Regions from separate parts of the Serratia sp. TSA_7 genome, predicted to be linked through region 4. Evidence: predicted binding sites of a transcription regulator. Region 4 holds the regulator's gene; each other region holds the start of a gene.
What was found. Region 4 encodes sigma-54, which starts transcription at its own class of promoters, with help from an activator protein. Its sites were predicted from a motif close to GTTGGCACANNTTTCGCTNT; they were not measured.
Positions count from the first base shown of each region.

Region 1: a site for sigma-54 is predicted at 2,626-2,645, ahead of glnA (glutamate--ammonia ligase). Genes of this name have one in related genera too.
Region 2: a site for sigma-54 is predicted at 5,209-5,228, ahead of glnK (P-II family nitrogen regulator). Genes of this name have one in related genera too.
Region 3: a site for sigma-54 is predicted at 3,275-3,294, ahead of ACUTQW_RS13200 (circularly permuted type 2 ATP-grasp protein). Genes of this name have one in related genera too.

Region 1 is NZ_JBQZFU010000010.1:11,027-18,664, reverse strand. It holds gene yihX (glucose-1-phosphatase) at 1-366, opposite strand, end outside; gene typA (ribosome-dependent GTPase TypA) at 531-2,354, opposite strand; gene glnA (glutamate--ammonia ligase) at 2,725-4,134, shown strand; gene glnL (nitrogen regulation protein NR(II)) at 4,323-5,372, shown strand; gene glnG (nitrogen regulation protein NR(I)) at 5,381-6,793, shown strand; gene ACUTQW_RS22140 (YshB family small membrane protein) at 6,907-7,029, shown strand; gene hemN (oxygen-independent coproporphyrinogen III oxidase) at 7,065-7,638, opposite strand, start outside.
Region 2 is NZ_JBQZFU010000006.1:42,217-49,854, reverse strand. It holds gene ACUTQW_RS18270 (PLP-dependent cysteine synthase family protein) at 1-754, opposite strand, end outside; gene ACUTQW_RS18265 (Lrp/AsnC family transcriptional regulator) at 877-1,338, shown strand; gene ACUTQW_RS18260 (SmdA family multidrug ABC transporter permease/ATP-binding protein) at 1,433-3,208, shown strand; gene ACUTQW_RS18255 (SmdB family multidrug efflux ABC transporter permease/ATP-binding protein) at 3,201-4,979, shown strand; gene glnK (P-II family nitrogen regulator) at 5,279-5,617, shown strand; gene amtB (ammonium transporter AmtB) at 5,654-6,940, shown strand; gene tesB (acyl-CoA thioesterase II) at 7,041-7,638, opposite strand, start outside.
Region 3 is NZ_JBQZFU010000003.1:161,844-169,481, forward strand. It holds gene ACUTQW_RS13190 (transglutaminase family protein) at 77-883, opposite strand; gene ACUTQW_RS13195 (alpha-E domain-containing protein) at 880-1,809, opposite strand; gene ACUTQW_RS13200 (circularly permuted type 2 ATP-grasp protein) at 1,803-3,239, opposite strand; gene ridA (2-iminobutanoate/2-iminopropanoate deaminase) at 3,515-3,901, opposite strand; gene pyrI (aspartate carbamoyltransferase regulatory subunit) at 4,124-4,588, opposite strand; gene pyrB (aspartate carbamoyltransferase) at 4,601-5,536, opposite strand; gene ACUTQW_RS13220 (ABC transporter substrate-binding protein) at 5,825-7,393, opposite strand.
Region 4 is NZ_JBQZFU010000009.1:142,829-150,466, forward strand. It holds gene mlaF (phospholipid ABC transporter ATP-binding protein MlaF) at 1-87, opposite strand, end outside; gene ACUTQW_RS21890 (calcium/sodium antiporter) at 401-1,378, shown strand; gene kdsD (arabinose-5-phosphate isomerase KdsD) at 1,395-2,381, shown strand; gene kdsC (3-deoxy-manno-octulosonate-8-phosphatase KdsC) at 2,400-2,954, shown strand; gene lptC (LPS export ABC transporter periplasmic protein LptC) at 2,951-3,529, shown strand; gene lptA (lipopolysaccharide ABC transporter substrate-binding protein LptA) at 3,498-4,037, shown strand; gene lptB (LPS export ABC transporter ATP-binding protein) at 4,044-4,769, shown strand; gene rpoN (RNA polymerase factor sigma-54) at 4,820-6,253, shown strand; gene hpf (ribosome hibernation promoting factor) at 6,277-6,564, shown strand; gene ptsN (PTS IIA-like nitrogen regulatory protein PtsN) at 6,847-7,308, shown strand; gene rapZ (RNase adapter RapZ) at 7,440-7,638, shown strand, end outside.

The DNA of each region.
Region 1 (7,638 bases), on a different contig from region 4:
CGGATAATGCTGCGGCCAATAGTTGCAGTGCAGACGATTGGTGTTCGACAACACCACCACCCGGTGACCTTCGCTGCGCAGGCGCTTCATGATATCGATCACCTCCGGACGCAGGGCGACAAACACCGCCTGCCAGCCGGTAGCGAACTGCTCAAAACTGAGGGCGATACCCATTTCATCACTTAGCCGTTCGGCAAAATCTTCGTCGCTGATTTCACCGCGCTCATGCTGCTGGAACAACTCACCCAGGGTGAAACGCTCGGACAATACCGCCAGCGGCGTGCCACTCAAATTGCTCCATACACCCAGTACACGTTTGAAATCGATATCGACAATCACATTACCTAAATCAAAGATATACAACATAGTCCTCTCCTGATGGGCCGGTGAGATTTCACTGTAGCGGGAAAAGGGGGGGCTGAACAGAGAGCCGACAGAAAAGCGCATAGCGCACGGCAGAAATGGGGAAAGGCAGAGGAAAAAACTCAGGGCGCAGAGCGCGCCCTAAGCATAGAACACTCAATCAGCGATTAAGCGTCTTTAGGACCGCGGCTTGCACGCTTACGATCGTTTTCCGTCAGGTGACGTTTACGAATACGTACGGACGTTGGCGTTACTTCTACCAGTTCGTCATCATCGATGAATTCCAGAGCTTGCTCCAGAGACATCTTGATAGCCGGAACCAGAGTAGTGGCTTCGTCAGTACCGGAAGCACGCATGTTGGTCAGCTTCTTACCGGTCAGGCAGTTTACGGTCAGGTCGTTGGAACGTGAGTGAATACCGATGATCTGGCCTTCATACACTTCCGCACCGTGACCCAGGAACAGCTTGCCGCGATCTTGCAGGCCGAACAGGGCGAACGCTACCGCTTTACCCTGGCCGTTGGAGATCAGCACGCCGTTCTGACGCTGGCCGATTTCGCCCTGGCGTACATCGTCGTAGTGGCTGAAGGTGGAGTACAGCAGACCGGTACCGGAAGTCATGGTCATGAACTCGGTACGGAAGCCGATCAGGCCACGCGCAGGGATCAGGTAATCCAGGCGAATACGACCTTTGCCGTCTGGGATCATGTCCTTAACGTCACCTTTGCGCTCACCCATGGCTTGCATGACTGAACCCTGGTGCTGTTCTTCGATATCCAGCGTCACGTTCTCGAACGGCTCTTGCATGCGGCCATCGATTTTACGGTTGATAACTTTAGGACGGGAAACCGCCAGCTCGAAACCTTCGCGACGCATGTTTTCGATCAGAACCGACAGGTGAAGTTCACCACGGCCCGATACGCGGAATGCGTCAGCATCTTCGGTTTCTTCAACGCGCAGTGCCACGTTGTGCACCAGCTCTTTGTTCAGACGGTCGAGGATCTGACGTGAAGTCACGTACTTGCCTTCTTTACCGCAGAACGGAGAGGTGTTGACGTTGAAGTACATGGTGACGGTAGGTTCATCAACAGACAGCGCCGGCAGCGCTTCAACGGCGTTGGTGTCGCAGATGGTGTCAGAGATGTTCAACTCGCCCAGACCGGTGATAGCGATGATGTCGCCGGCTTCAGCCACGGCAGCTTCGATACGTTCCAGACCCATGTGGGTCAGAACCTTAGCGACTTTACCGTTACGGGTTTTGCCTTCGCTATCAATGATAGTGATCTGCTGGTTAGGTTTAACCTTACCGCGCTTGATACGGCCGATACCGATAACGCCAACGTAGTTGTTGTAGTCCAGCTGAGAGATCTGCATCTGGAACGGCGCTTCGAGCTCAACCTGCGGCGCAGACACGTGGTCTACGATCGCCTGATACAGCGGGGTCATGTCTTCCGCCATCTCGTTGTGGTCGGTGCCCGCGATACCCATCAATGCAGAAGCATAGATGATTGGGAAGTCGAGCTGCTCATCGGTCGCGTCGAGGTTAACGAACAGGTCGAAGACCTGATCGACAACCCAGTCAGGACGTGCGCCCGGACGGTCAACCTTGTTGATTACCACGATCGGCTTCAGACCATTAGCGAAGGCTTTTTTGGTCACGAAGCGGGTTTGCGGCATTGGGCCATCCATTGCATCCACAACCAGCAGCACCGAGTCAACCATTGACATCACACGCTCAACCTCGCCGCCGAAGTCGGCGTGTCCTGGGGTATCCACGATGTTGATGCGGTAGTCTTTCCAATTAATGGCGGTGTTTTTTGCGAGGATGGTAATCCCACGCTCTTTCTCCAAATCGTTGGAGTCCATTACGCGTTCGGTGGCTTCTACACGCTCTCCGAAAGTACCGGATTGTTGCAGCAGCTTATCAACCAGGGTGGTTTTACCATGGTCAACGTGGGCAATAATGGCGATGTTACGCAAATTTTCGATCACAGCTTTGCCTCAGGCATTAGAAATAGCGCGCTATTGTACACGTATTAAGCGAGGTACTAAACAAGATCACAACAGTCTCTTATAAACAACTGTGTACAGGTCAGTTTGTGATCCCTTTCACGGTGCAAAAAGCAGCAGTTGGTGCACTTTTGCACCATTACAGTGCCCCACACTGCGTTATTTGCACCATATAGGTGCAATGCGTCACTGATGGTGCATACTGATTCTGTGCAAAACCCGCGCAGGAAGGCGATTAAAGCGCTTTTGCAAAGTTGGCACAGTTTTCGCTTTAGTCTATTCAAGGCAAAAACAGCCAGTTCCACAGATTCGTTCCACGACGACGACAATAATAAATCCGGGAGAGTTAAGTATGTCCGCTGAACACGTTTTGACGATGCTGAATGAGCATGAAGTGAAATTCGTAGACCTGCGTTTCACTGACACCAAGGGTAAAGAACAACACGTCACCATCCCTGCTCATCAGGTGAATGCCGACTTCTTCGAAGAAGGTAAGATGTTTGACGGCTCCTCGATCGGCGGCTGGAAAGGCATCAACGAATCTGACATGGTGCTGATGCCAGACGCCAGCACTGCGGTGCTGGATCCGTTCTTCGAAGAATCCACCCTGATTATTCGCTGCGACATTCTCGAGCCAGGCACCATGCAGGGCTACGACCGTGACCCGCGTTCCATCTCCAAGCGTGCAGAAGACTTCCTGCGCTCTTCCGGCATCGCGGATACCGTGCTGTTCGGGCCAGAGCCTGAGTTCTTCCTGTTCGACGATATCCGTTTCGGCAGCAGCATCCGTGGTTCCCACGTGGCTATCGACGATGTCGAAGGCGCATGGAACTCCGGCACCAAATACGATGGCGGCAACAAAGGCCACCGTCCGGCAGTAAAAGGCGGTTACTTCCCGGTTCCTCCGGTCGACTCTTCACAGGACATCCGTTCTACCATGTGTCTGACCATGGAAGAAATGGGTCTGGTGGTCGAAGCGCACCACCACGAAGTGGCAACCGCGGGTCAGAACGAAGTGGCAACCCGCTTCAACACCATGACCAAGAAAGCCGACGAAATCCAAATCTACAAATACGTGGTTCACAACGTGGCTCACGCATTTGGCAAAACCGCGACCTTCATGCCGAAACCTATGTTCGGTGATAACGGCTCAGGTATGCACTGCCACATGTCGCTGTCCAAGAACGGCACTAACCTGTTCGCTGGCGACAAATACGGCGGCCTGTCTGAAACTGCCCTGTTCTACATCGGCGGTATCATCAAGCACGCTAAAGCGATCAATGCCCTGGCCAACCCGACCACCAACTCTTACAAGCGTCTGGTCCCAGGCTACGAAGCGCCGGTCATGCTGGCTTACTCAGCACGTAACCGCTCCGCTTCCATCCGTATCCCAGTGGTTGCCAGCCCGAAAGCGCGCCGTATCGAAGCCCGTTTCCCGGATCCAGCGGCTAACCCGTACCTGTGCTTCGCGGCTCTGCTGATGGCAGGCCTGGATGGCGTGATTAACAAAATCCACCCTGGCGATGCCATGGACAAAAACCTGTATGACCTGCCGCCGGAAGAAGAAGCTGAAATTCCAAAAGTTGCAGGCTCTCTGGACGAAGCGCTGGCTGCACTGAGCGAAGACCGCGAGTTCCTGACCCGTGGCGGCGTATTCACCGACGACGCAATCGACGCTTACATCGACCTGCGTAAAGAAGAAATGGACCGCGTTCGCATGACGCCGCACCCGGTTGAGTTCGAACTGTACTACAGCGTTTAAGCCTTTACCGCGCCATCTGCGGATGGCGCACCAAATTTTATTTGTCGTTTTTTTGTTGCCGTGGAAACTTTCAGCCCATCTTCGGATGGGTTTTTTTCTCCACCGTATTTTCTGCAACACTATTCCATACCGCTCGCATCACGGATGGAGTAGCATAGATGCACTAAAAAGGTGCAGGAGTCTGCTGTATGGCAACTGGCAAGCTGCCCGATGCTGGGCAGATCCTCAATTCTCTCATCAACAGCATCCTGCTGTTGGATGATGATCTGGCGGTTCATTACGCCAATCCGGCAGCACAACAACTGCTGGCGCAAAGTTCCCGTAAACTTTTCGGTACACCGTTACCCGAGCTGCTCGGCTATTTCTCGCTGAATGTCGATCTGATGCGCGAGAGCCTGCGAGCCGGCCAGGGCTTTACCGATAGTGAAGTGACCCTGGTGGTTGACGGCCGTGCGCATATCCTCTCCCTGACCGCTCAGGCGCTGCCTGAAGGCTATATCCTGGTCGAGCTGGCGCCAATGGATAACCAACGCCGTCTGAGCCAGGAACAATTGCAACACGCCCAGCAGGTGGCGGCCCGCGATCTGGTCCGCGGCCTGGCGCATGAAATCAAAAATCCGCTTGGCGGCCTGCGCGGCGCTGCACAGTTGCTGGCCAAGGCACTCCCCGATCCGGCGCTGACCGAATACACCAAAGTGATCATTGAACAGGCCGATCGCCTGCGCAACCTGGTTGATCGCCTGCTGGGGCCTCAGCGGCCCGGCCAGCACATTACCCAGAGCATTCATCAGGTGGCGGAACGGGTATGCCAACTGGTGTCGCTGGAGAAACCGGACAACGTGACGCTGGTGCGCGACTATGACCCCAGCCTGCCGGAAATGGCGCACGATCCGGATCAGATAGAACAGGTGCTGCTGAACATTACCCGCAATGCCCTGCAGGCTCTGGGCGCTGAAGGTGGCACTATCACACTGCGCACCCGCACCGCGTTCCAGATCACTCTGCACGGCACTCGCTACCGATTGGCGGCACGTATCGATATCGAAGATGACGGCCCCGGTGTTCCAGCGCAGTTGCAGGACACCCTGTTCTACCCGATGGTCAGCGGCCGCGAAGGCGGCACCGGCCTGGGTTTATCCATCGCCCGTAATCTTATCGATCAGCATTGCGGAAAAATTGAATTTAACAGTTGGCCAGGACATACCGAATTCTCGGTTTACCTGCCTATTCGCCAGTGAGGTTTTCTATGCAACGAGGGATAGTCTGGATCGTCGATGACGATAGCTCCATCCGCTGGGTGCTTGAACGCGCGCTCACTGGAGCGGGTGTGAGCTGCGCCACCTTCGACAGTGGCAATGCAGTGCTGGAAGCATTGGCCACGCAAACTCCCGACGTGTTGCTGTCTGACATCCGCATGCCGGGTATGGATGGTTTAGCGTTACTCAAGCAGATCAAACAGCGCCATCCTATGCTGCCGGTCATCATAATGACCGCGCACTCGGATCTGGACGCCGCCGTCAGCGCCTATCAGCAAGGGGCGTTCGATTACCTGCCCAAGCCGTTTGATATCGACGAAGCGGTGGCGCTGGTCGAACGCGCCATCAGCCATTATCAGGAACAACAGCAGCCGGCGCGTAGCCAGCCGGCCAACGATCCGGCGGCGGACATCATCGGCGAAGCGCCGGCGATGCAGGATGTGTTTCGCATCATCGGCCGCCTTTCGCGCTCGTCGATCAGCGTGCTGATCAACGGCGAATCGGGGACTGGCAAAGAGTTGGTGGCCCATGCCTTGCATCGCCACAGCCCGCGCGCCAAATCGCCTTTTATCGCGCTGAACATGGCAGCGATCCCCAAAGACCTGATCGAATCCGAACTGTTCGGCCACGAGAAAGGCGCGTTCACCGGCGCCAATCAGATCCGTCAGGGGCGTTTTGAACAGGCCGACGGCGGTACGCTGTTCCTGGACGAAATCGGCGATATGCCGCTGGACGTGCAGACGCGCTTGCTGCGCGTGCTGGCAGACGGTCAATTCTACCGGGTCGGCGGTTATGCGCCGGTGAAGGTAGACGTGCGTATCATCGCCGCCACGCACCAAAACCTGGAGCTGCGGGTACAGGAAGGCAAATTTCGCGAGGACTTGTTCCACCGCCTGAACGTGATCCGTGTACACCTGCCGCCACTGCGCGAGCGCCGTGAGGATATCCCACGCCTGGCGCGTTACTTCCTGCAGGTAGCGGCAAAAGAGCTGGGCGTTGAAGCGAAGAATCTGCATCCGGAAACCGAAACCGCGCTGACCCGCCTGCCATGGCCAGGGAATGTGCGTCAGTTGGAAAATACCTGTCGCTGGTTAACCGTGATGGCCGCCGGACAGGAAGTGTTAATTCAGGATCTGCCGAGCGAGCTGTTTGAAACCTCCGTACCGGAAGCCGCCGGCCACAGCCTGCCGGACAGCTGGGCTACGCTGCTGGCGCAGTGGGCCGATCGCGCCCTGCGTTCCGGTCATCAAAACCTGTTGTCGGAAGCACAACCGGAGATGGAGCGTACGCTGCTCACGACCGCGCTGCGTCACACCCAGGGGCATAAGCAAGAAGCCGCCCGGCTTCTGGGTTGGGGCCGCAATACCTTAACGCGGAAATTGAAAGAGTTGGGAATGGAATAGCTTGCGTAATTGATTATAAAAAATACAATCAAGCGCACAAAAAAACGGCTATTTCAGGCTTTACAGCCTGCATGGTCGCAGTATGATCGGGTCGCACACTCTGGAGGCTCAGGATGTTGGACTCATTCATCGTATTTATTTCCCAAGGCGCAGAGCTTGGCTCTTCCGCCAGCCACACGCCGCAGGCAGCCGTTGCTGCGGTGCTGTGCGCAGCACTGATTAATTTCTTCAGTTGAAAAAGCGGCCGCATCAGCGGCCGTTTTTTTATGCATCAAATCACCCGCGAGAACTGCTGAGTGCGCGCCTGCTGACGCAGATAGAGATCAAAGCACATGCAAATATTGCGGATCAGCAAACGGCCGCGCGGGGTTACGCGAATTCCCCGTTCATCACGCTCCACCAGCCCATCGCGTTCAAACGGCGCCAACAACTGCAGGTCTTCGGCAAAGTAAGCGGCGAAGTCAATGGCGAACTGCTGTTCTATCGCGCGATAACCCAATTGGAAATTGCAGATCAGCGTTTTAATCACTTCACGCCGCAGGCAATCGTCTTCCGTCATCGTCAAGCCACGCCACAGCGCATTGCCCTGCGCCTCAACGCTGCTGTAATAGGTCTTCAGCTCTTTCTGGTTCTGCGCATAGCTGTCGCCTAACATGCTGATGGCGGAAACGCCCAACCCCAACAGATCGCTGTCGCCCTGGGTGGTGTAGCCCTGGAAGTTGCGGTGCAGCTTGCCTTCGCGCTGGGCTACCGCCAGCTCATCGTCCGGGCGAGCAAAGTGATCCATGCCGATAAACTGATAACCGGACTCGGTCAGGGAAGCGATGGTCTGTTGCAGGATATCC
Region 2 (7,638 bases), on a different contig from region 4:
GAATAAATGAAGGCTCGGCGCGTGGGCGGCCAATGCCTTCGATCCGGCTGCCGCAACTGCCGATAATGGTGCGGTCGCGCTGGTGGAAACAATCGTAGAACACCGAGTTTTCCGGATCGACCACCGTCAGGCGCGTGTCGTGCCCTTGATAGCGAATATAGCGCCCCAGAGTTGCAGAGGTGCCGCCGGTACCGGCGCTCATCACAATATGTTTGGGTACCGGGAAGGGCTCGCGCGCCATCTGGCGGAAGATGCTGTCGGCGATGTTGTTGTTACCGCGCCAGTCTGTCGCACGCTCGGCGTAGGTAAACTGATCCATATAGTGGCCGTTCAGCTCTTTTGCCAACTGTTCGGAGACGGCGTAAATTTGCGCCGCATGGTCGACAAAGTGGCAACGGCCGCCGTAGAAGGCGATTTGCTCAACTTTGCGGCGTGCGGTGCAGGACGGCATCACGGCGATAAACGGCAAACCAATCAGCCGGGCGAAGTAGGCTTCGGATACCGCGGTACTGCCGGAAGAGGCTTCGATAATCGTGGTGTTTTCGGTGATCCAACCGTTGCACAAACCGTACAGGAACAGCGAACGGGCCAACCGGTGCTTCAGGCTGCCGGTCGGGTGGGTGCTTTCATCTTTCAGGTACAGGCAGATACCGGGAAATTCAGGCAGGTTCAGGCGGATCAGGTGCGTGTCGGCGGAGCGTTGGAAATCCGCTTCTATTTCACCGATCGCATATTTTACCCAAGAATTTGTCATCGTCTGGCCTCAGAATAGGGGGCTTGTTTACCGCGTAGCATAGCCTGTCGCCGGGAAAAAAGGATTGCCATTTTCCCTGTTTAATCGCCTAATAGGAGAAAATTTTTCTCCTGGTTGGCGATATGTTAGATAAAACAGACCGTAAATTACTGTGCATGCTGCAACAGGACTGCACGCAGTCGCTGCAGGCGCTGGCCGACGCGGTCAATCTGACGTCGACGCCCTGCTGGAAAAGGCTGAAGCGGCTGGAAGATGAAGGCTACATCCGTGGGCGCGTCGCGCTGCTGGATAACGAAAAGCTGGGCCTGGGGCTGACGGCGTTTGTGCTGATCAAAACCCAGCAGCACAGCAGCGAGTGGTATCAGAAGTTCGTGCAACTGACCCAACAGATGCCAGAGGTGCTGGCGTTCTATCGCATGGCGGGCGAGTACGATTACCTGATGCAGGTGGAAGTGGCGGACATGAAGAGTTACGACAGCTTTTACAAGCGCCTGGTGAACGGCGTGCCGGGGTTGATCGACGTCACTTCCAGCTTCGCGATGGAAAAAATCAAATACACCACCGCACTGCCGGTTCCCGAGTGAAATGTTCACCAAACTGGCAAGTTAAGGGTGGTATTCTACTCTGCTGAGTCAGAGCGAGAGTAAAATCGACTACATTATCCTGGAATAAAACTGCGTGAGATTATTTGCTCAAATCGGCTGGTATTTCCGCCGCGAGTGGCGCCGCTACCTGGGGGCGGTGGTGCTGCTGATCGTCATCGCCATACTGCAACTGTTGCCGCCCAAGCTGGTGGGCATCATTGTCGACGGTATCACCGAAAAACAGATGTCTGCCGGCGTGTTGATGGCCTGGCTGGGGCTGATGCTCGGCACCGCCGTGATTGTTTACCTGCTGCGCTACGTGTGGCGGGTGCTGCTGTTTGGTGCCTCCTACCAACTCGCCGTTGAACTGCGCGAGAATTTTTATCGCCAGCTCAGCAGGCAGAATCCGGCCTTTTATCTGCGTCACCGCACCGGTGATCTGATGGCGCGCGCCACCAATGATGTGGATCGGGTGGTTTTCGCCGCCGGTGAAGGGGTGCTGACGCTGGTGGATTCACTGGTGATGGGGTTGGCGGTGCTGGTGGTGATGAGTACCCAAATCAGCTGGCAACTGACTCTGCTGTCGCTGATCCCGATGCCGATCATGGCGATTGTGATTAAGTATTATGGCGATCAGTTGCATCAGCGCTTTAAATCGGCGCAGGCAGCCTTTTCCAGCCTGAACGATCAGGCTCAGGAAAGCATGACCAGCATTCGTATGATCAAGGCGTTCGGCCTGGAAGATCATCAGTCCAACCAGTTTGCGGAAGTCGCCGCGCAAACCGGCGCCAAAAATATGCACGTGGCGCGAATAGACGCCCGTTTTGATCCGACGATTTATATCGCCATCGGCGCTTCCAATCTGCTGGCGATCGGCGGCGGCAGTTGGATGGTGGTAAACGGTTCGCTGACGCTTGGCCAATTGACCAGCTTCGTGATGTACCTTGGCCTGATGATTTGGCCGATGCTGGCGCTGGCCTGGATGTTCAACATCGTGGAGCGCGGCAGCGCGGCCTATGGCCGTATTCGCAGCCTGCTGGAAGAAGCGCCGGCGGTGACCGACGGCGAGAGCCTGTTGCCGGCCGGGCGCGGCAACCTGGAGGTCGACATCCGGGCATTCCATTACCCGGGAAATTCGCACGCGGCTCTGCATAACGTGGCGCTGAAGCTGGCGCCGGGGCAGATGCTCGGCCTGTGCGGGCCAACCGGTGCCGGGAAGTCGACGCTGTTGTCGTTGATCCAGCGTCAGTTCGACATTGACGAGGGCCAAATTAGCTATCAGGGGATGCCGCTGACCCAGGTGAAACTTGACGATTGGCGCTCGAGGCTGTCCGTGGTCAGCCAGACGCCGTTCCTGTTTTCGGACAGCGTTGCCAACAATATTGCACTGGGCAAGCCGGGAGCGACGCAGGAGCAGATTGAGCGCGCAGCCCGTCTGGCCAGCGTGCACGAGGATATCTTGCGGCTGCCGCAGGGCTATGAAACCGAAGTGGGCGAGCGCGGCGTAATGCTCTCCGGTGGGCAGAAACAGCGTATTTCCATTGCACGTGCCCTGTTGCTGGATGCGGAGATCCTGATCCTCGACGACGCGCTCTCGGCGGTGGATGGCCGTACTGAACATCAGATCTTGCACAATTTACGCAGCTGGGGGCAGAACCGTACGGTGATTATCAGCGCGCACCGGCTTTCGGCGTTGACCGAAGCCAGCGAGATCCTGGTGATACAGCACGGCGGCGTGGCGCAGCGCGGCCAGCATGCGTCGCTGGCAACTCAGCCCGGCTGGTATCGCGATATGTATCGCTATCAGCAACTGGAGGCGGCGCTGGATGAAGCTCCGCAAGCCGGCGAGGAGATGTTAACCGATGAATAAAATGCAAAAGCTGTGGCCGACGCTGAAACGGCTGCTGGCTTATGGTTCGCCCTACCGCAAACCGCTGGGGCTGGCGGTGTTGATGCTGTGGGTAGCGGCAGCGGCGGAAGTCGCCGGGCCGATTCTGGTCAGTTACTTTATCGATAATTACGTCGCCAAAGGGCAATTGCCGTTAATGATCGTCTGCGGGCTGGCGGCGGCCTACATTCTGCTGGAGCTGTTGGCGGCGGCGCTGCACTATTTCCAGGCGCTGCTGTTCAATCAGGCCGCGGTGGGGGTGGTTCAACGTCTGCGCACCGATGTGATGGACGCGGCACTGCGTCAGCCGCTCAGCGCCTTCGATACGCAACCGGTCGGGCAGTTAATCTCGCGGGTGACCAATGACACCGAAGTGATTAAAGATCTGTACGTAATGGTGGTTTCCACCGTGCTGAAAAGCGCCGCGTTGATTGGCGCCATGCTGGTGGCGATGTTTAGCCTCGACTGGCGCATGGCGCTGGTGGCGATTTGCATCTTCCCGGCGGTATTTGTGGTGATGGGCATTTATCAGTACTACAGCACGCCGGTCGTACGCCGGATGCGCGGCTATCTGGCGGACATCAACGACGGTTTTAATGAAGTGATCAACGGCATGGGCGTGATCCAGCAGTTCCGTCAGCAGATCCGCTTTGGCGAACGCATGAGCGCAGCCAGTCGGTCACACTATTCCGCGCGTATGCAGACGCTGCGCCTGGACGGTTTTCTGCTGCGGCCGCTGCTCAGCCTGTTTTCGGCGCTGGTGCTGTGCGGCCTGCTGATGCTGTTTGGTTTCAGCGGCGAAGGGTCGATAGGCGTCGGCGTGCTGTATGCCTTTATCAACTACCTGGGGCGCCTGAATGAGCCGCTAATCGAACTAACGTCGCAACAGTCGATCCTGCAACAGGCGGTGGTGGCCGGCGAGCGCATTTTCGAGTTGATGGACCGCAGTCAGCAAAGCTACGGGACGGACGATCGCCCGCTGGAAAGCGGCCGCATCGACATCGACAACCTGAGCTTTGCTTACCGTGAAGATAAAAAGGTGCTGCAACATATTTCGCTGTCGGTGCCTTCGCGCGGTTTCGTGGCGCTGGTTGGCCATACCGGCAGCGGCAAGAGCACCTTGGCTAATTTGCTGATGGGTTATTACCCGGTCAACGAAGGTGAAGTGTGCCTTGACGGTCGTCCGCTGTCCAACCTGTCGCACCGCACGCTGCGCCAGGGCGTGGCAATGGTGCAGCAAGATCCGGTGGTGATCGCCGAATCGGTGCTGGCCAACGTGACTCTGGGGCGCAACATCAGCGAAGAGACGGTCTGGCAGGCGCTGGAAACGGTGCAGTTGGCTGAGCTGGTACGGACCTTCCCGCAGGGCATCCATACCCGTCTGGGCGAGCAGGGCAACAATCTGTCGGTGGGCCAGAAACAGCTGTTGGCAATGGCCAGAGTGTTGGTGCAGGCGCCGCAGATCCTGATCCTGGACGAGGCGACCGCCAACATTGACTCCGGAACCGAGCAGGCGATCCAGCGCGCTCTGCGTTTGATCCGTGAGCACACCACGTTGGTGGTGATCGCTCACCGTCTGTCGACCATTGTCGATGCCGACTCGATTCTGGTGTTGCACCGTGGTCAGGCAGTCGAACAGGGCAATCATCAGCAACTGCTGGCGCAACAGGGGCGTTACTACCAGATGTATCAACTGCAACTGGTGGGCGAGCAGCTGGCCGCTGCCAGCCGCGAAGAAACGCAAACCGCATGATCCCAGGGGCCGGTCATCAAAACCGGCCCTTTCTTTTTCCCGCCACGCACCACAAACAGGCATCCATCCTTTTCAAATCCCTTGCCCTGCACTTTTTCGACGCGTCATGCACCAAATTAGTGCGCAATATTTAATCAATCACCCTCGCAGGAACCGGTTGCCGGGTAGCCTCGGTACGCCGCATCGCCAGCCCGTCGGTTAATTTGCTGAATTCGCGCACAAAACCATTTGTGGCATAGCCTTTGCTTTATAAGACTCGTACCAAGGGGGAGTTTGGGCTTAATTCGTGGAGGGGCAATATGAAGCTGGTTACCGTGGTGATTAAACCATTCAAGCTGGAGGACGTGCGTGAAGCCCTATCCTCTGTAGGTATTCAGGGGCTGACCGTAACCGAAGTGAAAGGGTTTGGTCGCCAGAAGGGTCATGCTGAGCTCTATCGCGGAGCGGAATACAGCGTCAACTTCTTACCTAAAGTCAAAATCGACATTGCTATCGCCGACGATCAGTTGGACGAAGTGGTTGATGTCATTAGTAAAGCGGCCTACACCGGTAAAATCGGTGACGGCAAAATTTTCGTTGCCGAATTGCAACGTGTCATTCGCATTCGCACCGGCGAAACAGACGAAGCAGCACTGTAATCACAGGCTCAGTAAAGTAATGGGGATGGATTGATAATGAAAAAACTTTTATCCATGTTGGGCCTGAGTACGGTAACCATGGTTCCTTCTTTGGCCCTGGCCGCTCCGGCGGTCGCAGACAAGGCTGACAACGCGTTCATGATGATTTGCACCGCTTTGGTGCTGTTCATGACCTTGCCGGGCGTAGCTCTGTTCTACGGTGGTTTGCTGCGTTCCAAAAACGTGCTCTCCATGTTGACTCAGGTCACTGTCACCTTCGCAATGGTGTGCGTGCTGTGGGTGCTTTATGGTTACAGCCTGGCTTTCAGCGAGGGCAATGCGTTCTTCGGCGGATTCCAGACGGCGATGCTGAAAGGCATCGGCATCGATAGCGTCACCGGCACCTTTAATCAGATGATCCACGTGGCGTTCCAGTGTTCCTTCGCATGCATCACCGTGGCGCTGGTAGTCGGCGGTTTTGCCGAGCGTATCCGCTTCTCTGCTGTGGTGATCTTTGCGGCTATCTGGTTCACCATTTCCTATCTGCCGATTGCGCACATGGTGTGGGGCGGCGGTTTCCTGGCCGCTGACGGCGCGCTGGACTTTGCCGGCGGCACCGTGGTGCACATCAATGCGGCAAGCGCCGGGCTGATTGGCGCCTACCTGTTGGGCAAACGCGCGGGTTTCGGCAAAGAAGCCTTCAAACCGCATAACCTGCCAATGGTGTTTACCGGCGCGGCTATCCTGTATGTCGGCTGGTTCGGCTTCAACGCCGGTTCTGCCAGCGCGGCTAACGGCATTGCGGCACTGGCCTTCCTGAACACGGTGATTGCTACCGCCGGCGCGATCCTCTCCTGGACCTTTGCCGAGTGGATTGTGCGTGGCAAGCCTTCGCTGTTGGGCGCGTGCTCCGGGTGTATCGCCGGGTTGGTCGCCATCACGCCGGCTGCGGGCACCGTGGGTGTCGGCGGGGCGTTGATTATTGGCCTGATTGGCGGTATTGCCGGTCTGTGGGGCGTGGTCACGCTGAAGAAATGGCTGAAAGTGGACGATACTTGCGACGTGTTCGGCGTGCATGGCGTGTGTGGCATCGTCGGCTGCCTGTTGACCGGCGTGTTCACCTCTGCCTCACTGGGCGGCACCGGTTACGCAGAAGGCGTCACCATGGGCCATCAGGTGTGGGTCCAGTTGCTGAGCGTGGTCATCACCCTGGTCTGGTCCGGTGTGGCTGCTTTCATCGCCTTCAAAGTGGCTGGCGCCATCGTCGGTCTGCGCGTACCGGAAGAGCAGGAGCGCGAAGGTCTGGACGTCAACAGCCATGGCGAGAGTGCCTACAACCAATAAGCCTTGAAGAAGGGCAGTGCGCTAAATAACACGAAAAATAATGATGATGCGAAAAGGGCGATGGTGACATCGCCCTTTTTCTTTATTTAGGCATCGCGATTTAGGCATCGCGCTGGCGAATCACGCCTTCTTGTACCGTAGTGGCGACCAGTACGCCTTCACGGGTGTAGAACTGGCCGCGCACAAAGCCGCGCGCACCAGAAGCTGAGGAGCTTTCCACTACGTACAGCAACCAGTCGTCCATGCGGAACGGCCGGTGGAACCACATCGAATGATCGATAGTCGCCACCTGCATGCCCGGCTCAAGGAAGCCGACGCCGTGCGGCTGTAGCGCCGTCGGCAGGAAGTTGAAATCTGACGCATAGCCCAGCAGATATTGGTGGATACGCTGATCGTCCGGCATGGTGCCGTTGGCGCGGAACCACACGTAACGGTGCGGTTCTTCCACCGTGCCTTTCAGCGGGTTGTGGAATTTGACCGGGCGCATTTCAATCGGCTTTTGGCCGATAAACTTTTCACGCACCTTATCCGGCAGCATATGCGCCAACTTTTGGGCAATGTCTGATTCGGACATCAGCCCTTCTGGCGGCGGCACGTCCGGCATGGTGTTCTGGTGTTCAAACCCCGCTTCCGGGCTTTGGAAAGAGGCGGTCATGTAGAAGATCGGTTTACCGTGCTGAATGGCGCTGACGCGACGG
Region 3 (7,638 bases), on a different contig from region 4:
AAATAACACCGTGCTCGATGACGGCACGCCGGAAAAACCCAGCGTGCCGCAAACCGCTGCATTCGGCAAGGGGATGTTATTGCCCCTGAGCCTGGCCGGTCGGCATCATCTGCACCGCGGCCACCGTCTGCATATCTTCGCTGCCGCCGCCGAGCCTGATACCGCGCACCGGGCAGGCATCCAGATAATCGATCCCCACCGCCAGCTTAAGGTGCTGATTCGGCAGGCGGGTGTTGTTGGTGACGTCGAAACTGTGCCAGCGTTCGTCCACCCAGGCTTCCGCCCAGGCGTGGGTGGCGACGTGGGCGGAATCTTCGCTGTAAAGGTAGCCGCTGACGTAGCGCGCCGGAATGTTCAGGCTGCGGCAGCAGGCCAGAAAGACGTGGGTATGATCCTGGCAGACGCCGTTGCCGGAAGCGAACGCCTGGGCGGCGCTGTCGGTCACCTCGGTGGCGCCCGGCGTGTAAGGCATTTTCAGCAACAGATCGCCCATCAGTTTTTCCAGCCCGGCAAGCAGCGTTTCCGGTTGGTAATAGCGCAGCGCGAAGGCCTGGATGGCGCTGTCGGGCTGGGTCAGCGGGCTATGGCGCAGGAACACCAGCGGCGAGAGATGCCCCATCGTCGGGTCTTCTACGCCGTCTTCAATCTCCACCACGCCGTGAGCCTGAATGGTGATCGCCTGATGCGGGTGATCCAGCGTCAGCACGTGCAGCACATTGCCGAAGGCATCGGTGGTGCACACCGCGTCTTCCGGCAGCGTTAACTGCCAGGAGATGATGCGCTGGTGTTGCGAATCCTGCGGCGTCAAACGCAGATACTGGGTGCTGCGCTTCACCTGCTGGGCGTAGGTATAATGGGTATTGTGCTCAATATTCAGTTTCATTGCGCCTCCAGGTAAGTGTGATGGATGCTTTCCGCGATGCCGTTGATCTGCCCGAGGAATAAACCCAGCCAGTCGCTCAGCCCCACCTTGTTCAGATCCTTCATGCTGCTGAAACGCAGTTCGGCGTGCAGCGTGTGCGCCAGCCGGCGCGGTTCATTGGCACTGTTGCCGCCAATCTGCTCCAACTGTTGCACCATATCGCCGACGCAAGCCAGCAGGGAGCGTGGGATTTCGTTACGCAGGATCATCAGTTCGGCAATGGTTTCCCGGCTGAGCTGCTGCTTGTAGATGCTGTGATAGGCTTCGCGTGCGCTGACGGCCCGCAGCAGCGTGTCCATGCGGTAATACTCGCGCACCGGATCGTTGTCGTTATCCAGCAACTCGTTTTTTACCCCCAGCAGGCGTGCGGTGCTGTCTGCCCGCTCCAGCAGGGTGCCGAGGCGGATAAAGCACATCGCGTCGCTGCGCAGCAGGGTGCCGAACATCGCGCCACGAAACAGGTGCGAGCGCTCCTTGACCCAGTCGAAGAAGCCGTCGGCGCCCACCGACCCTATGCCCTGGCGGCGGATCAGCTTCATTTCGATCCAGGTGGCGTTAATGCATTCCCAGACCTCGGAAGACAGGCTGCCGCGCACCGCATGGGCGTTGTTCCAGCCCATTTGCAGACAGCTGTAGATGCTGCTGTGGTTACGGCTGTCGAGCGCAAAAAAGCTCACCAGGTTGGCCATCGTCAAATCGGGATAGGCGGCGGCGTACAGTTGCCCGGTGCCGGTCAGGTTGAGCGGCACCTGCAGATCATGATCTTCGCTGTCGCGGATCGGCATCATCGACAGCTTGTTGGTCACGTCGAGTACCCGAGCGATGCTTTCCGCCCGCTCCAGATAGCGGGCCATCCAATAGAGTTCACTGGCAGTTCGGCTCAGCATGCGTCATCCTCCAACACCCAGGTATCCTTGGTTCCCCCGCCCTGTGACGAGTTGACCACCAGTGAGCCTTGCGCCAGCGCTACGCGCGTCAGGCCGCCGGGCACCAGGCGAATTTCCGCGCCGCTCAGGGCGAACGGCCGCAGATCGATATGACGCGGCGCCAGGCCATCGTTGACAAAGGTCGGGCAGGTCGACAGCGCCAACGTGTTCTGCGCAATGTAGTTATGCGGTTTGGCCAGCAGCAGCGCGCGGAAGTGGGCGATTTCGTCTTTGGTCGCTGCCGGCCCAATCAGCATGCCGTAACCGCCGGCGCCGTGAACCTCTTTCACCACCATTTGTTCCAGGTTCGCCAGCACGTACGACAGCTCATTCTTGTGGCGGCACTGCCAGGTGGGCACATTGTTGAGGATCGGCTCTTCCTGCAGATAGAAGCGCACCATGTCCGGTACGTACGGGTAGATCGACTTGTCGTCGGCCACGCCGGTACCTATGGCGTTCGCCAGCACCACGTTGCCGGCGCGGTAGACGGAAAGCAGCCCCGGCACGCCGAGCATCGAGTCCGGGCGGAACGCCAGCGGATCGAGGAAGGCGTCGTCCACCCGGCGGTAGATCACATCCACCTTGCACGGCCCGGCGGTGGTGCGCATAAACACCGCGCCGTCCTTGACGAACAGATCGGCGCTTTCAACCAGCTCCACGCCCATCTGCTGGGCCAGGAAGCTGTGCTCGAAATAGGCGCTGTTGAAACGGCCCGGCGTCAGCACCACCACGGTGGGATCGTTAATCGGCGAGCTTTCGCGCAGGGTTTGCAGCAGGTGCGACGGGTAGCGCTCCACCGGGGCGATGCGCTGCTGGGCGAACAGTTCCGGGTACAGGCGCATCATCATCTTGCGGTTTTCCAGCATGTAGGACACGCCGGATGGGGTGCGAAGATTGTCCTCCAGCACGTAATACTGGCCGTCGCCGCCGCGCACCATATCCACGCCGACGATGTGCGCGTAAATATTGCGGTGCAGATCGACCCCCTGCATGCAGGGTTGATACTGATCGTTAGCCAGTACCTGTTCTGCCGGAATAATCCCGGCTTTCAGAATATGCTGTTGATGGTAGATATCGTGCAGAAAGGCGTTGAGCGCCTGTACGCGCTGACGAATGCCGCGATCGAGCATCGCCCATTCGGCGGCGGGGATGATGCGCGGCACGCTGTCGAACGGGATCAGCCGTTCGGCGCCGTCATCCTCACCGTAAACATTAAAGGTAATGCCCACCCGGTGAAACAGCAGTGCAGCCTCTTCTCTTTTACGCTGAATAGCCTTTTGGTCGGCCTGTTGCAGCCAATGCCAGTAAGCTTCGTAATGGCCCCGGTGTTTACCCTCAGCCAGAAGCATCTCATCAAAAAACGGTGAAGCGGACAGGTCGATATTTAGCATCGTCACCTCGTTGACATTGCAGGCTGTAACAAGATCGAGCATAAAATGTGCCAAAATGTGAAAGAGGCGAAAACCGGCGTAAAAAGCAGGAAAAAGGCAGGGAAAAGCGCGATTTGGGTGCAGGCGCGACGGGCGTTGCCTTAAAATGGGGCGAAATTGTGGTGCGTTGGGTTAACTATGATCCCTGATAGCGCACCCTAACGGATCGTTGCTTCAGGCGGGACAAATAAAAACGGCCAGCCGATGGCTGACCGTTGGGCGCGGCGGTCGTGGCATTAACGACGAACGGCGATGGCTTCGATCTCGATTTTCACGTCTTTCGGCAGACGGGCCACTTCGACGCAGGAACGGGCCGGGAACGGCGCGTTGTGCTCGGTGAAGAAGCTTTCGTAAGCGGCGTTTACGGTGGCGAAATCGTTCAGATCTTTCACGAACACCGTGGTTTTCACGATGTCGGCGACTTTCAGGCCGGCGGCTTCAACGATCGCTTTAACGTTTTCCAGCGACTGGCGTGCCTGTGCGGAAACGTCGTCGGCCACTGCGCCGGTTTTCGGATCCACCGGGATCTGGCCGGAAGTGATGATCATGCTGCCCAGATCAACGCCCTGCACGTAAGGACCAATGGCTGCCGGGGCGAGTTCAGTGCTGATGTTACGTGACATTTTTTCTCCTGATATACCCTTCGTCTTTCAAACCGCAACGTTGTTGGCTGCGTACGCTCACCCCAGTCACTGACTTGAGTCAGCTCCTGGGGACTCCCGTACTTGCCGCCTGGCTGCGGCTCGAAATCCATTGGGTAGCAACGTGGGTAGATTATCTTCAGGGACTCATTATAGGGAGTGACGAGCGGATTAACAGCGTCGTTCCCGGCAAATGGGTATATTTCAATCCGCCTGCAGCACCACCTGATGGTCGAACTCTTTCTCGCAGTAGCGGCATTTCAGGTGCACCTCGCCGTCGCGGGATTTCACGCCAAAGCTGGACGCCACCGGCTCGCTGCGGCTGATGCAGTTGCCGTTCGGGCAGGTCAGCACGCCGTCGATATGGTCCGGCAGGCTGAGAGTCAGCTTGCGCACCACTTCGTAGTTGTCGATGCGGTTCACCGTGGCTTTCGGCGCGTACATCGCCAGCTGGTTGGCCTGCTGCTCGGTCAGGAAGGTGTTCTCGATTTTGATCAGGTCTTTGCGGCCCAGCTCGTTGGAGGGCAGGTTCAGGCCGATGGTGATGCGCTGGTCGGTGGCGGTCAATTTGAACAGCGTCAGCAGCTTAAAGCCCACCTGCGCCGGAATATGGTCAATCACCGTACCGCACTTGATCGCTTCAACCTGCAGTTTGTTATCGTGAGTCATGACGGTTCCCCCTTAAAGAGCCAAATCTGCGTTTAATACCAGCGCCAGCAGCGCCTGGCGGGCGAAGATGCCGTTGCCTGCCTGCTGGAAGTAGTAGGCGTACGGCGTGGTATCCACGTCGGTGGTGATCTCGTCGATGCGCGGCAGCGGGTGCAGCACTTTGAGATTGGCGCGCGCGCCGGCCAGATCCGCCGCGCGCAGCACGAACTGCGCCTTCACGTTGGCGTATTCCGAAGGATCCAGGCGCTCTTTCTGCACCCGGGTCATGTAGAGAATATCCAGCTCCGGCACCACTTCTTCAATGCTGCTGTGCAGGCTGTACTCGATGCCTTTTTCTTCGAGCATTTTCAGGATGTAAGCCGGCATCGCCAGCGCATCCGGGGCGATAAAGTAGAAGCGGTTGCCTTCGAACTTGGCCAGCGCCTGCGCCAGCGAGTGTACGGTGCGGCCGTATTTCAGGTCGCCGACCATGGCGATATTGATGTTGTTCAGGCGGCCCTGGGTTTCCTGGATGGTGAACAGGTCGAGCAGCGTTTGGGTCGGGTGCTGGTTGGCGCCGTCGCCGGCGTTGAGCACCGGAACACCGCCGGAAAATTCCGTCGCCAGCCGCGCGGCGCCTTCCTGCGGGTGACGCATCACGATGGCGTCTACGTAGGTGCCGATGACCGAGATGGTGTCGGCCAGCGTTTCGCCTTTCTTGCCCAGCGACGTATTGCTGCCGTCGGCAAAGCCGACCACCGAGGCGCCGAGGCGGTGCATCGAGGTTTCGAACGACAGGCGGGTGCGGGTCGAGGCTTCGAAGAAGCAGCTGGCGATCACCTTGTGCTTGAGCAACTCGGGCTGCGGGGTGGCTTTCAGGCTGGCGGCGGTGCGCAGCACCAGCTCCAGATCCTCGCGGCTGAGATCGTTAATAGAGATGATATGTTTGTGATACAGCGGGTTGGCCATTTTTCACTCTCCTCGACTCGTGCCCGTGGCGCGGGGCTTTTTAAGGCAAAAAAAAGCCCCTCAACGAGGGGCTTGAAACGATCGGTTTAGCAACAGGAGAAACAACGGCAGTTGGCCGCCGATTGGCGGTCGGTTTTGTCGGTTGCGGCTAACAAAACACATGGCGTTTTTCATGCTTTCTCCTGGCAAATTGTCGCGCATTATACTCGCGCTTTTCGCCACTGCAAGCGCTAAAACGCCGATTTTTGCCGCTTCGCAATCGATTGGCCGGCGATGGCCGCTTGCCGGTTATTTGCTGACGCGATCGTAGTAGACCATGTCGGCGTTCAGGCCCTGCTGGTAGCCTTTGACGTTCTCGCGCAGCACCACTTCGGTTTTGGCCTGATCGATAAACACATACGGCGAACTGCGTTGCAGCTCCTGTTGCATGGCGGTGTACAGCGCGGTGCGTTTGGCCGGATCGGCTTCGGCTACCGCCGCCAGCGTCTGTTTGCTCAACTGCGGGATCTGCCAGCCGTTGAGGCCCGCGACCGTGCTGGTTTTGCCGTCGTTATAGGCGAAGGCGCTGGCATTGGAATGCGCATCAAAATAATCCGGGATCCACAGGCGGATCGCCGCCTGGTGCTGTTTGGCGCGTACCCGCGAATACACCTGGCTGCCGGCGGCCGGCAACAGATCCAGCTTCACGCCACCCTGGGCAAAACTGGCCTGCAACGCCTGGGCGATGGTGATAAACGGTGGCTTGTTCTCCACGTCCAGCGTCAGGGTGGCGTTGGTGATGCCGGCCTTGGCCAGGATCGCCTTGGCCTTGGCCGGATCGAAGCTGAACGGGTTGTCTTCCAGCGCGCCCGGCAGCCCGACCGGCAGGAAGCTCTGATGCACAAAATACTGGCCTTTCAGCAGATCCTTGGTAATGCCCTGATAATCGATCAGATAGCGCGCCGCCTCCCAGAAGGCCGGATTTTTCAGCAGCGGATTGGCGGCGTTGCCGGTGTTGAACACTAAATAGTTCTGCTCGGCGGACGGAATTTCCAACACCTTCACGCCCGGTTGATTTTTTAATGCCAGGGTCTGGTCCGGGCCAAGCTCTCGCGCCACATCGGCGTCGCCCTGCTGGATCAGCAGGCGGCGGGTGGCCGGGTCCGGCACGCTTTTAATGATGATGCTGTGCAGCAAGGGTTTGCTGCCCGGCGAGGTTGGATTGGCGTCCAGCACGATCGCCTGATGCGGCTGGTAGACGCGCATTTTGAACGGCCCGCTGCCGGCGGAGTGCATTTTCAGCCAGGCGTTGCCGTAGTCGCCGTCTTTGGCGTTCGGCTGCACCGCCTTGCTGTCGACGATCGAGGCGATCGGCGTGGAGAGAATATTCAGCGCCACCGCCGGGCTGACGTCTGCCGTCCAGCTCAGTTGCAGGCTGTGCTCGTCGATTTTCTTCAGGTGCGCATCAATGTTGTCCGGCAGCCAGCCGAGCACGTTGAGGATAAACGCCGGCGATTTGTTCATTTTCACCGCGCGGCTGTAGGAGAAAATCACGTCGTCGGCGGTCAGCGGGTTGCCGGAGGCGAACGTCGCCTGCGGGCGCAGTTTGACGGTCAGGGTTTTTGCCGCCGCATCGCCCTGCCAGCTTTCCGCCAGCACCGGCACCACTTTCGCCGGATCATCGCGATCCGCCTGCACCAGCCGCTGATACAGGCTGGGCACGGTCTGGATGCTGGACAGCTCGTTGGCTTCCGCCGGATCCAGGCTGACGATATCGTCCAGCGATTGCACCACCACCAGCGTGTTGGCCGGGGTGGCGGCGAGCGCAGAGGTGGACAGGGCGGCAAGCATTAACAGCGGCAGGACTTTGGCTTTCATCGGTGCGTATCCCCTGAAGGCACTGCACGGCAGTGCTGAGAAGTAGTTGTTATCGTTAGTTTTCACGGCAGTTTTGCCGTTAGTCTGCCACGGTAGAACCTTTGCCCAAGGCTGGCAAAGGTCAATCGGCTATTTGATATGACAAGAATATATTAGGCGCGCCGGCCGGGGGGGCCAGAGCGGGGAAGGGGGGTGGGGCACGCAAGCCGGCAGACCTGCGCGCCCCATTGCCTGTGCGTGACGCG
Region 4 (7,638 bases):
CAGGTTGATGTCTTCGAATATCAGTCGATCGCCGCGCGAGAAACTCATGTCGCGCACTTCGACCAGATTCTCTGCATTTTGGTGCATGTTAATGGATCCTTTACGGCTCATTTTTGCCAAATCTACCCACGATGTTAAAGCAACGGACGCAACGCGTCTCATCTTTACAAAAACTTACCGGTATTTCGCTACCAATGGTGCGCTAAGGCTGCACCTGATTTTACTTTTACGCGCCACCCGGTCAAAATTGCCCATATAACGAAAAAAACGAATCTGTTCATATATTAGCCGGGAAAACCCGTTGCTGCGGCTTTAGCCTGCGCAACGGAGGGCAAAGCAAGATAGCCGAATTTCGGCTTTTAACCAACGAACCGGGTTGATACCCAACAAAGGACCCTGCATGTTTCTCGCGATAGCTTTACTCATCGTTGGTTTATTTTTACTGGTGTATGGCGCAGACCGCTTAGTTTACGGTGCTGCGGTGATTTCCCGTTCGCTTGGCGTGCCGCCGTTAATCATCGGCATGACCGTCGTCGGCATCGGCACATCGCTGCCGGAGCTGTTCGTGTCGACCACCGCCGCGCTGAATGGGCAGATAGATATGGCCGTGGGGAACGTATTAGGTTCCAACATTGCCAATATATTGTTGATCCTTGGCGTGGCGGCGCTGATTCACCCGCTGGCGGCGCGCTCCGAGGTACTGCGCCGCGAACTGCCGCTGATGTTGGCGGTCACAGTATTGTGCGGTTTCGTGCTGATGGACGGCACCCTGAGTCGGCTGGATGGCGTGGTGCTGTTGGCCGCCGCCGCCGCCTTCATTTTATTGATGCTGAAAATTGCCCGGCTGGCGCAGCGCGAAGGCAGCGACAGCCTGACCGTGGAACAACTCGCCGAGCTGCCGCAAGACAGCAGCAACACCGTGGCGGTGCTGTGGCTGGTGCTGGCGTTCATTATTCTGCCGCTGTCGTCCAAAATGGTGGTCGATAACGCCACGGTAATTGCGCATTATTTTGGCATGAGCGAACTGGTGGTCGGCTTGACCCTCATCGCCATCGGCACCAGCCTGCCGGAGTTGGCCACGTCCATCGCCGGGGCACTAAAGGGTGAGGATGATATGGCGATTGGTAATATCATCGGCTCCAACATTTTCAACACAGTGATCGTGCTGGGCGTTCCCGCCCTGCTGTCCCCGGGCAGCGTCGATTCTGCCGCCTTCCACCGCGATTATTGGGTCATGCTGGCGGTCAGCATTGTGCTCAGCGCCCTGTGCATCGGGCGAAAACATCGTATCGGTCATCTGGCGGGCGCTCTGTTATTATGTGGCTTTATTGCGTATCTTGCGGTGCTGTTTTTTAATCCTTTCAGTACTTTCGGCTAAACCGACGGGAATGAACATGTCGAACATTCAGTTGCAACCGGGCTTTGATTTTCAACAGGCAGGCAAAGAAGTGCTGCAGATTGAGCGTGACGGGCTGGCCCAGCTCGATCGGTACATCAATGCAGACTTTACCCGCGCCTGCGAATTGATCGCCGGCTGCTGCGGTAAAGTGGTCGTGATGGGCATGGGCAAATCCGGGCATATTGGCTGCAAGATCGCCGCGACCTTCGCCAGCACCGGCACGCCCTCATTCTTCGTTCATCCGGCGGAGGCCAGCCACGGCGACCTCGGCATGGTGACGGCACAAGATATCGTGCTCGCCATTTCCAACTCCGGCGAGTCCAACGAGATCCAGGCGCTCATCCCGGTCTTGAAGCGCCAGCAAATCCCGCTGATCTGCATGACCAACAATCCGGAAAGCTCGATGGGCAAAGCGGCGGATATTCACCTGTGCATCAAGGTGCCGCAGGAGGCCTGCCCGCTTGGCCTGGCGCCAACCACCAGCACCACCGCGACCCTGGTGATGGGTGATGCGCTGGCGGTGGCATTGCTGAAAGCCCGCGGTTTCACGCCGGAAGATTTTGCGCTGTCGCACCCCGGTGGCGCCCTGGGCCGCAGGTTGCTGCTGCGCGTTTGCGACATCATGCACAGCGGCGACGAAATCCCGCACGTCAGCGCCGATGCATCGCTGCGCGACGCGTTGCTGGAAATCACGCGCAAAAACCTGGGCATGACGGTCATCTGCGACGATCTGATGAAAATCGCCGGTATCTTTACCGATGGTGACCTGCGGCGGATATTTGATATGGGCATCAACCTCAATGAAGCCCGGATCGTCGATGTCATGACGCTCGGCGGCGTACGGGTGCGCCCGAACCTGCTGGCGGTCGATGCGTTGAACCTGATGCAGCAGCGCCATATCACCGCGCTGCTGGTTGCCGATGGCGACCAATTGCTGGGTGTGGTACATATGCATGACATGCTGCGCGCCGGCGTCGTTTAATTAAAGGAATAGAACTCAATGAGTCTGGTTGAAACCTGCTACGGGCCTGTAGAACAAGACGTCATGGCGCGTGCCGGCAAAATCCGCCTGCTGATTTGCGATGTCGACGGCGTGCTGTCGGACGGCCTGATTTTCATGGGCAACAACGGCGAAGAATTGAAAGCGTTCAACGTGCGCGACGGTTACGGCATTCGCTGCCTGAAGACTTCGGATATCGACGTGGCAATTATCACCGGCCGTTCAGCCAAGCTGCTGGAAGATCGGGCGAAAACCCTCGGCATCACCCATCTGTATCAAGGGCAGTCCGATAAGCTTTTGGCCTTCCGCGAACTGTTGGATACACTGTCGTTAAACGCGGATCAGGTGGCCTATATCGGTGACGACCTGATCGACTGGCCGGTGATGGCTCAGGTTGGCCTGGCGGTCGCCGTAGCGGATGCACATCCGTTGCTGACGCCAAGAGCCCACTATGTTACCCGTATTGCCGGCGGCCGTGGCGCGGTGCGCGAACTGTGCGACATTATACTGTTGGCGCAGAATAAGCTGGAGGACGCCAAAGGGCTGTCGATATGAGCAAAACCAAACTTTGGATCACCCTCCTTTTGGCGGTGATCGCCCTGGCGTTGATTGGCTGGAACATGACTGATTTCAGTGATGATGCGGTTCCAGGCCCCGTTAATGATCAGGACCCGACTTATCAGAGCCAGCACACGGTCACCATAGTGTACAATCCGGCCGGTAAGCTGAGTTACAAGCTGGTGGCGGAAGACGTGAAGTATTATACCGCCGATGAATTAAGCTGGTTTACCCAGCCGGTGATGACGCTGTTTGATGAAAACGCGGTGGCCACCTGGTCAGTTCGCGCCGATCGCGCCAAACTGACTAAAGACAGAATGCTGTATCTTTACGGCCACGTTGAGGTGAACAGCCTGACCACCACCTCACAGCTGGAAAAAATTAAAACGGACAATGCTCAGGTGAATCTGGTGACCCAGGATGTCGCTTCGGATGATGAAGTGACCCTCTACGGGACAAACTTTACCTCGAACGGCATGAAAATGCGTGGGAACCTGCGGGCCAAAACCGCTGAGCTGATTGATAAGGTTAAGACCAACTATGAAATTCAAAACCAAAAAACAACGCCGTAATCTGTTGATCGGAAGCCTCATTTTGGCCGCCAGCGCCCCCGCATGGGCGCTGAAATCTGACTCCAACCAACCGGTGAGCATCGACTCGCTGAAACAGTCTCTGGATATGCAGAGCAACGTCAGCACCTTTACCGATAACGTGGTGATCAAGCAAGGCACCATCGACATCAAAGCGGATAAAGTGGTCGTTACCCGTCCAGGCGGCGATCAGAGCAAAACCTATATCGAAGCCTTTGGCAATCCGGTCACCTTCTACCAGATGCAAGACAGCGGCAAGCCGGTAAAAGGCCATGCGCAGAAGGTCCGTTACGACGTGGCGTCGCAGTTGGTGACCCTGACCGGGAACGCCTATCTGGAACAGCTCGACAGCAACGTGAAGGGCGATCGCATCACCTACCTGGTGCAACAGCAGCAAATGCAGGCGTTCAGCGATAAAGGCAAACGCGTGACTACGGTTCTGGTACCGTCGCAGTTGCAAGACAAAAACGGGCAAAAGAAGAGTAACTAATCACTTATGGCTACACTCATCGCAGAAAACCTGGCGAAAGCCTACAAAGGCCGTAAAGTTGTTGAAGACGTCAGCCTGAAAGTGAAATCCGGCGAAATCGTCGGCCTGCTGGGGCCAAACGGCGCCGGCAAGACCACCACCTTCTACATGGTGGTCGGCATCGTTCAACGTGACGCCGGCCGTATCGTGATTGACGAAGAAGACATCAGCCTGCTGCCGCTGCACGCCCGTGCGCGTCGCGGCATTGGCTATTTGCCGCAGGAAGCGTCGATCTTCCGTCGCCTGAGCGTGTATGACAACCTGATGGCCGTCCTGGAGATCCGCGAAGATCTCAGCAGCGAGCAGCGTGCGGACCGCGCGGTTGAGCTGATGGAAGAGTTTCATATCTCCCATCTGCGCGATAACCTGGGCCAGGCGTTGTCCGGTGGCGAACGCCGCCGTGTGGAGATCGCCCGTGCGTTGGCGGCTAACCCGAAATTCATCCTGCTGGATGAACCGTTCGCCGGGGTTGATCCCATTTCCGTTATCGACATTAAAAAAATTATCGAGCACTTGCGTGACAGCGGCCTGGGCGTGCTGATCACCGACCACAACGTGCGCGAAACGCTGGACGTGTGTGAACGTGCCTATATCGTCAGCCAGGGCAAACTGATTGCTCACGGCACGCCGGATGCCATTTTGGCTGACGAGCAGGTGAAACGCGTTTATCTGGGCGAAGAATTCCGCCTCTGAGTGCCGGCGCGTCCTGATGGACGACTGTTAACGGAAGTAGACTGAAGATTATGAAGCAAGGTTTGCAACTCAGGCTCAGCCAACAACTGGCCATGACCCCCCAGCTCCAGCAGGCTATCCGCCTGCTGCAGTTGTCCACGCTTGAGCTCCAGCAGGAGATACAGCTGGCGTTAGAGAGCAATCCCCTGCTTGAGCAGACCGATCTGCACGAAGAAATCGACGCCAAAGAGACTACCGAAACCGAAGGGCTGGATACCCGCGAGGCGCTGGAACAAAAGGACATGCCCGAAGAGCTGCCGCTGGACGCCACCTGGGACGAAATCTACACCGCAGGTACACCGTCCGGCACCGGCACCGATTACAGCGATGATGAGTTGCCGGTCTATCAGGGCGAAACCACCCAGACGCTGCAGGATTACCTGATGTGGCAGGTGGATCTCACGCCATTCTCTGATACCGATATCGCCATTGCCACCTCGATAGTCGACGCCGTCGACGACACCGGCTACCTCACCGTGCCGCTGGAAGATATTCTGGAGAGCATGGGTGACGAGAGTGTGACAATGGACGAAGTCGAAGCGGTTTTGAAGCGCGTACAGCGTTTTGATCCGGTTGGCGTCGCCGCGCGCGATCTGCGCGACTGTCTGCTGATCCAGCTTTCCCAGTACGCAAAAGATACGCCCTATCTGGCTGAAGCGCGCCTGATCATCAGCGAACATCTGGCTCTGTTGGCCAATCACGACTTTCGCAGCCTGATGCGAACAACCCGGCTAAAAGAAGATACACTGAAAGAAGCGATGCTGCTGATTCAGTCTCTTGATCCGCGCCCGGGCCAGTCGATCAATACTGGCGAGTCGGAATACGTGATCCCGGACGTGCTGGTACGCAAAGTGCAGAACAGTTGGACGGTAGAGCTCAACGCCGACAGCATTCCGCGGCTGAAGATCAACCAGCAGTACGCCGCAATGGGCAGCAGCGCTCGTAACGACAGTGACGGCCAGTATATCCGCAGCAATCTGCAGGAAGCGAAATGGCTGATCAAGAGCCTGGAAAGCCGTAACGACACCTTGCTGAAAGTCACGCGCTGCATCGTCGAGCAGCAACAGGCATTCTTTGAACAGGGTGCTGAATTTATGAAGCCCATGGTGCTGGCGGATATCGCCCAGGCCGTGGAGATGCATGAATCGACAATCTCACGCGTCACCACGCAGAAGTTTCTGCACAGTCCGCGCGGCATTTTCGAGTTGAAATATTTCTTCTCCAGCCACGTGAATACCGACAGCGGGGGCGAAGCTTCCTCTACGGCGATCCGAGCGTTAGTGAAGAAATTGATTGCGGCGGAAAACCCCGCTAAACCGCTCAGCGACAGCAAGCTGGTCACCCTGCTCTCCGATCAGGGGATCATCGTGGCGCGGCGTACTGTCGCCAAGTACCGAGAGTCTTTGTCCATCCCGCCGTCCAACCAGCGTAAACAGTTGGTTTGACCTCAATAGAGAAGGAAGACACTATGCAGCTCAACATTACCGGACACCACATCGAAATCACCGAACCTTTACGCGAGTTCGTGAATACCAAGTTCGCCAAGCTCGAACAGTATTTTGACCGCATAAATCAGGTGTATGTCGTGCTTAGCGTGGAAAAAGTGCAGCAGATTGCGGAAGCGACGGTGCACGTGAATGGAGGCGAGTTGCACGCCACCTCGGAAGACGAGAACATGTATGCCGCAATTGACACCCTGATCGACAAACTGGCGCGTCAATTGAACAAACATAAAGACAAACTGAAACAACACTGACATTCTGGGCCGTTTCCGTCAGCGGGCACGGCTCAAACATAGCCCAGGTCGTCGGCGCGTTACCTGTATGACCCTGAATAATTGGCGTTGCATCGAGGTGGCATGAGCGATTATCCCGCGAGCTTACACAGGTAAGTGATTCGGGTAAGTCAGCGCAGCCAACACAGAGACAGCTTCAAGTATGACGGGTATGGGTACCGCGCCGATAAGCCATCAGGGTTAAACAAGGCGAAAAATCACCTCACAAGGCAGCTTGATGGTGTGGTTTTAAGTGAAGATGAGATGAACAACGAAACAATGCAATTAAGCTCGGTGTTAAACATCGAGTGCACCAAAAGCTCGGTACACTGCACCAGCAAGAAACGGGCTTTGGAGATTATCAGCGAACTGGCTGCAAAACAGCTCAACCTGCCATCGCAGGTGGTGTTTGACGCGGTTCTCACCCGGGAGCGCATGGGCAGTACCGGTATCGGCAACGGTATCGCCATTCCCCATGGCAAACTGGAAGAGGACACACTGCGGGCCGTTGGCGTGTTTATCCGTCTCGACCAACCCATTGCCTTTGACGCCATTGATAACCAGCCGGTCGATCTGCTGTTCGCCTTGCTGGTGCCGGCCGACCAATGTAAAACCCATTTGCATACCCTGTCGCTGGTCGCCAAGCGCCTGGCCGACAAAACCGTATGCCGCCGCCTGCGCTCGGCGCAAAGCGACGAAGAGCTTTACCAGATCATTACCGAGTAACGCCCGGCTGGCGTGACTTCCAGCCAGGATAACGATACTGTTTAGCTATGATGGGTTTCGGCTCAGGCCGGAATAATAAAGTTTCTAACGGTGGCGATAAACGCCACTGAGATGCCAGGGGGAGTTGCCACATGGTGCTGATGATTGTCAGCGGCCGTTCCGGTTCAGGGAAATCCGTCGCCTTGCGGGCGCTGGAAGACATGGGTTTTTACTGCGTTGATAACCTGCCCGTGGTACTGCTGCCGCAGCTTGCCAATACGCTGGCGGAACGCAACATATCCGCAGCGGTAAGCATCGACGTGCGTAACATGCCGGAATCGCCGGAAGTGT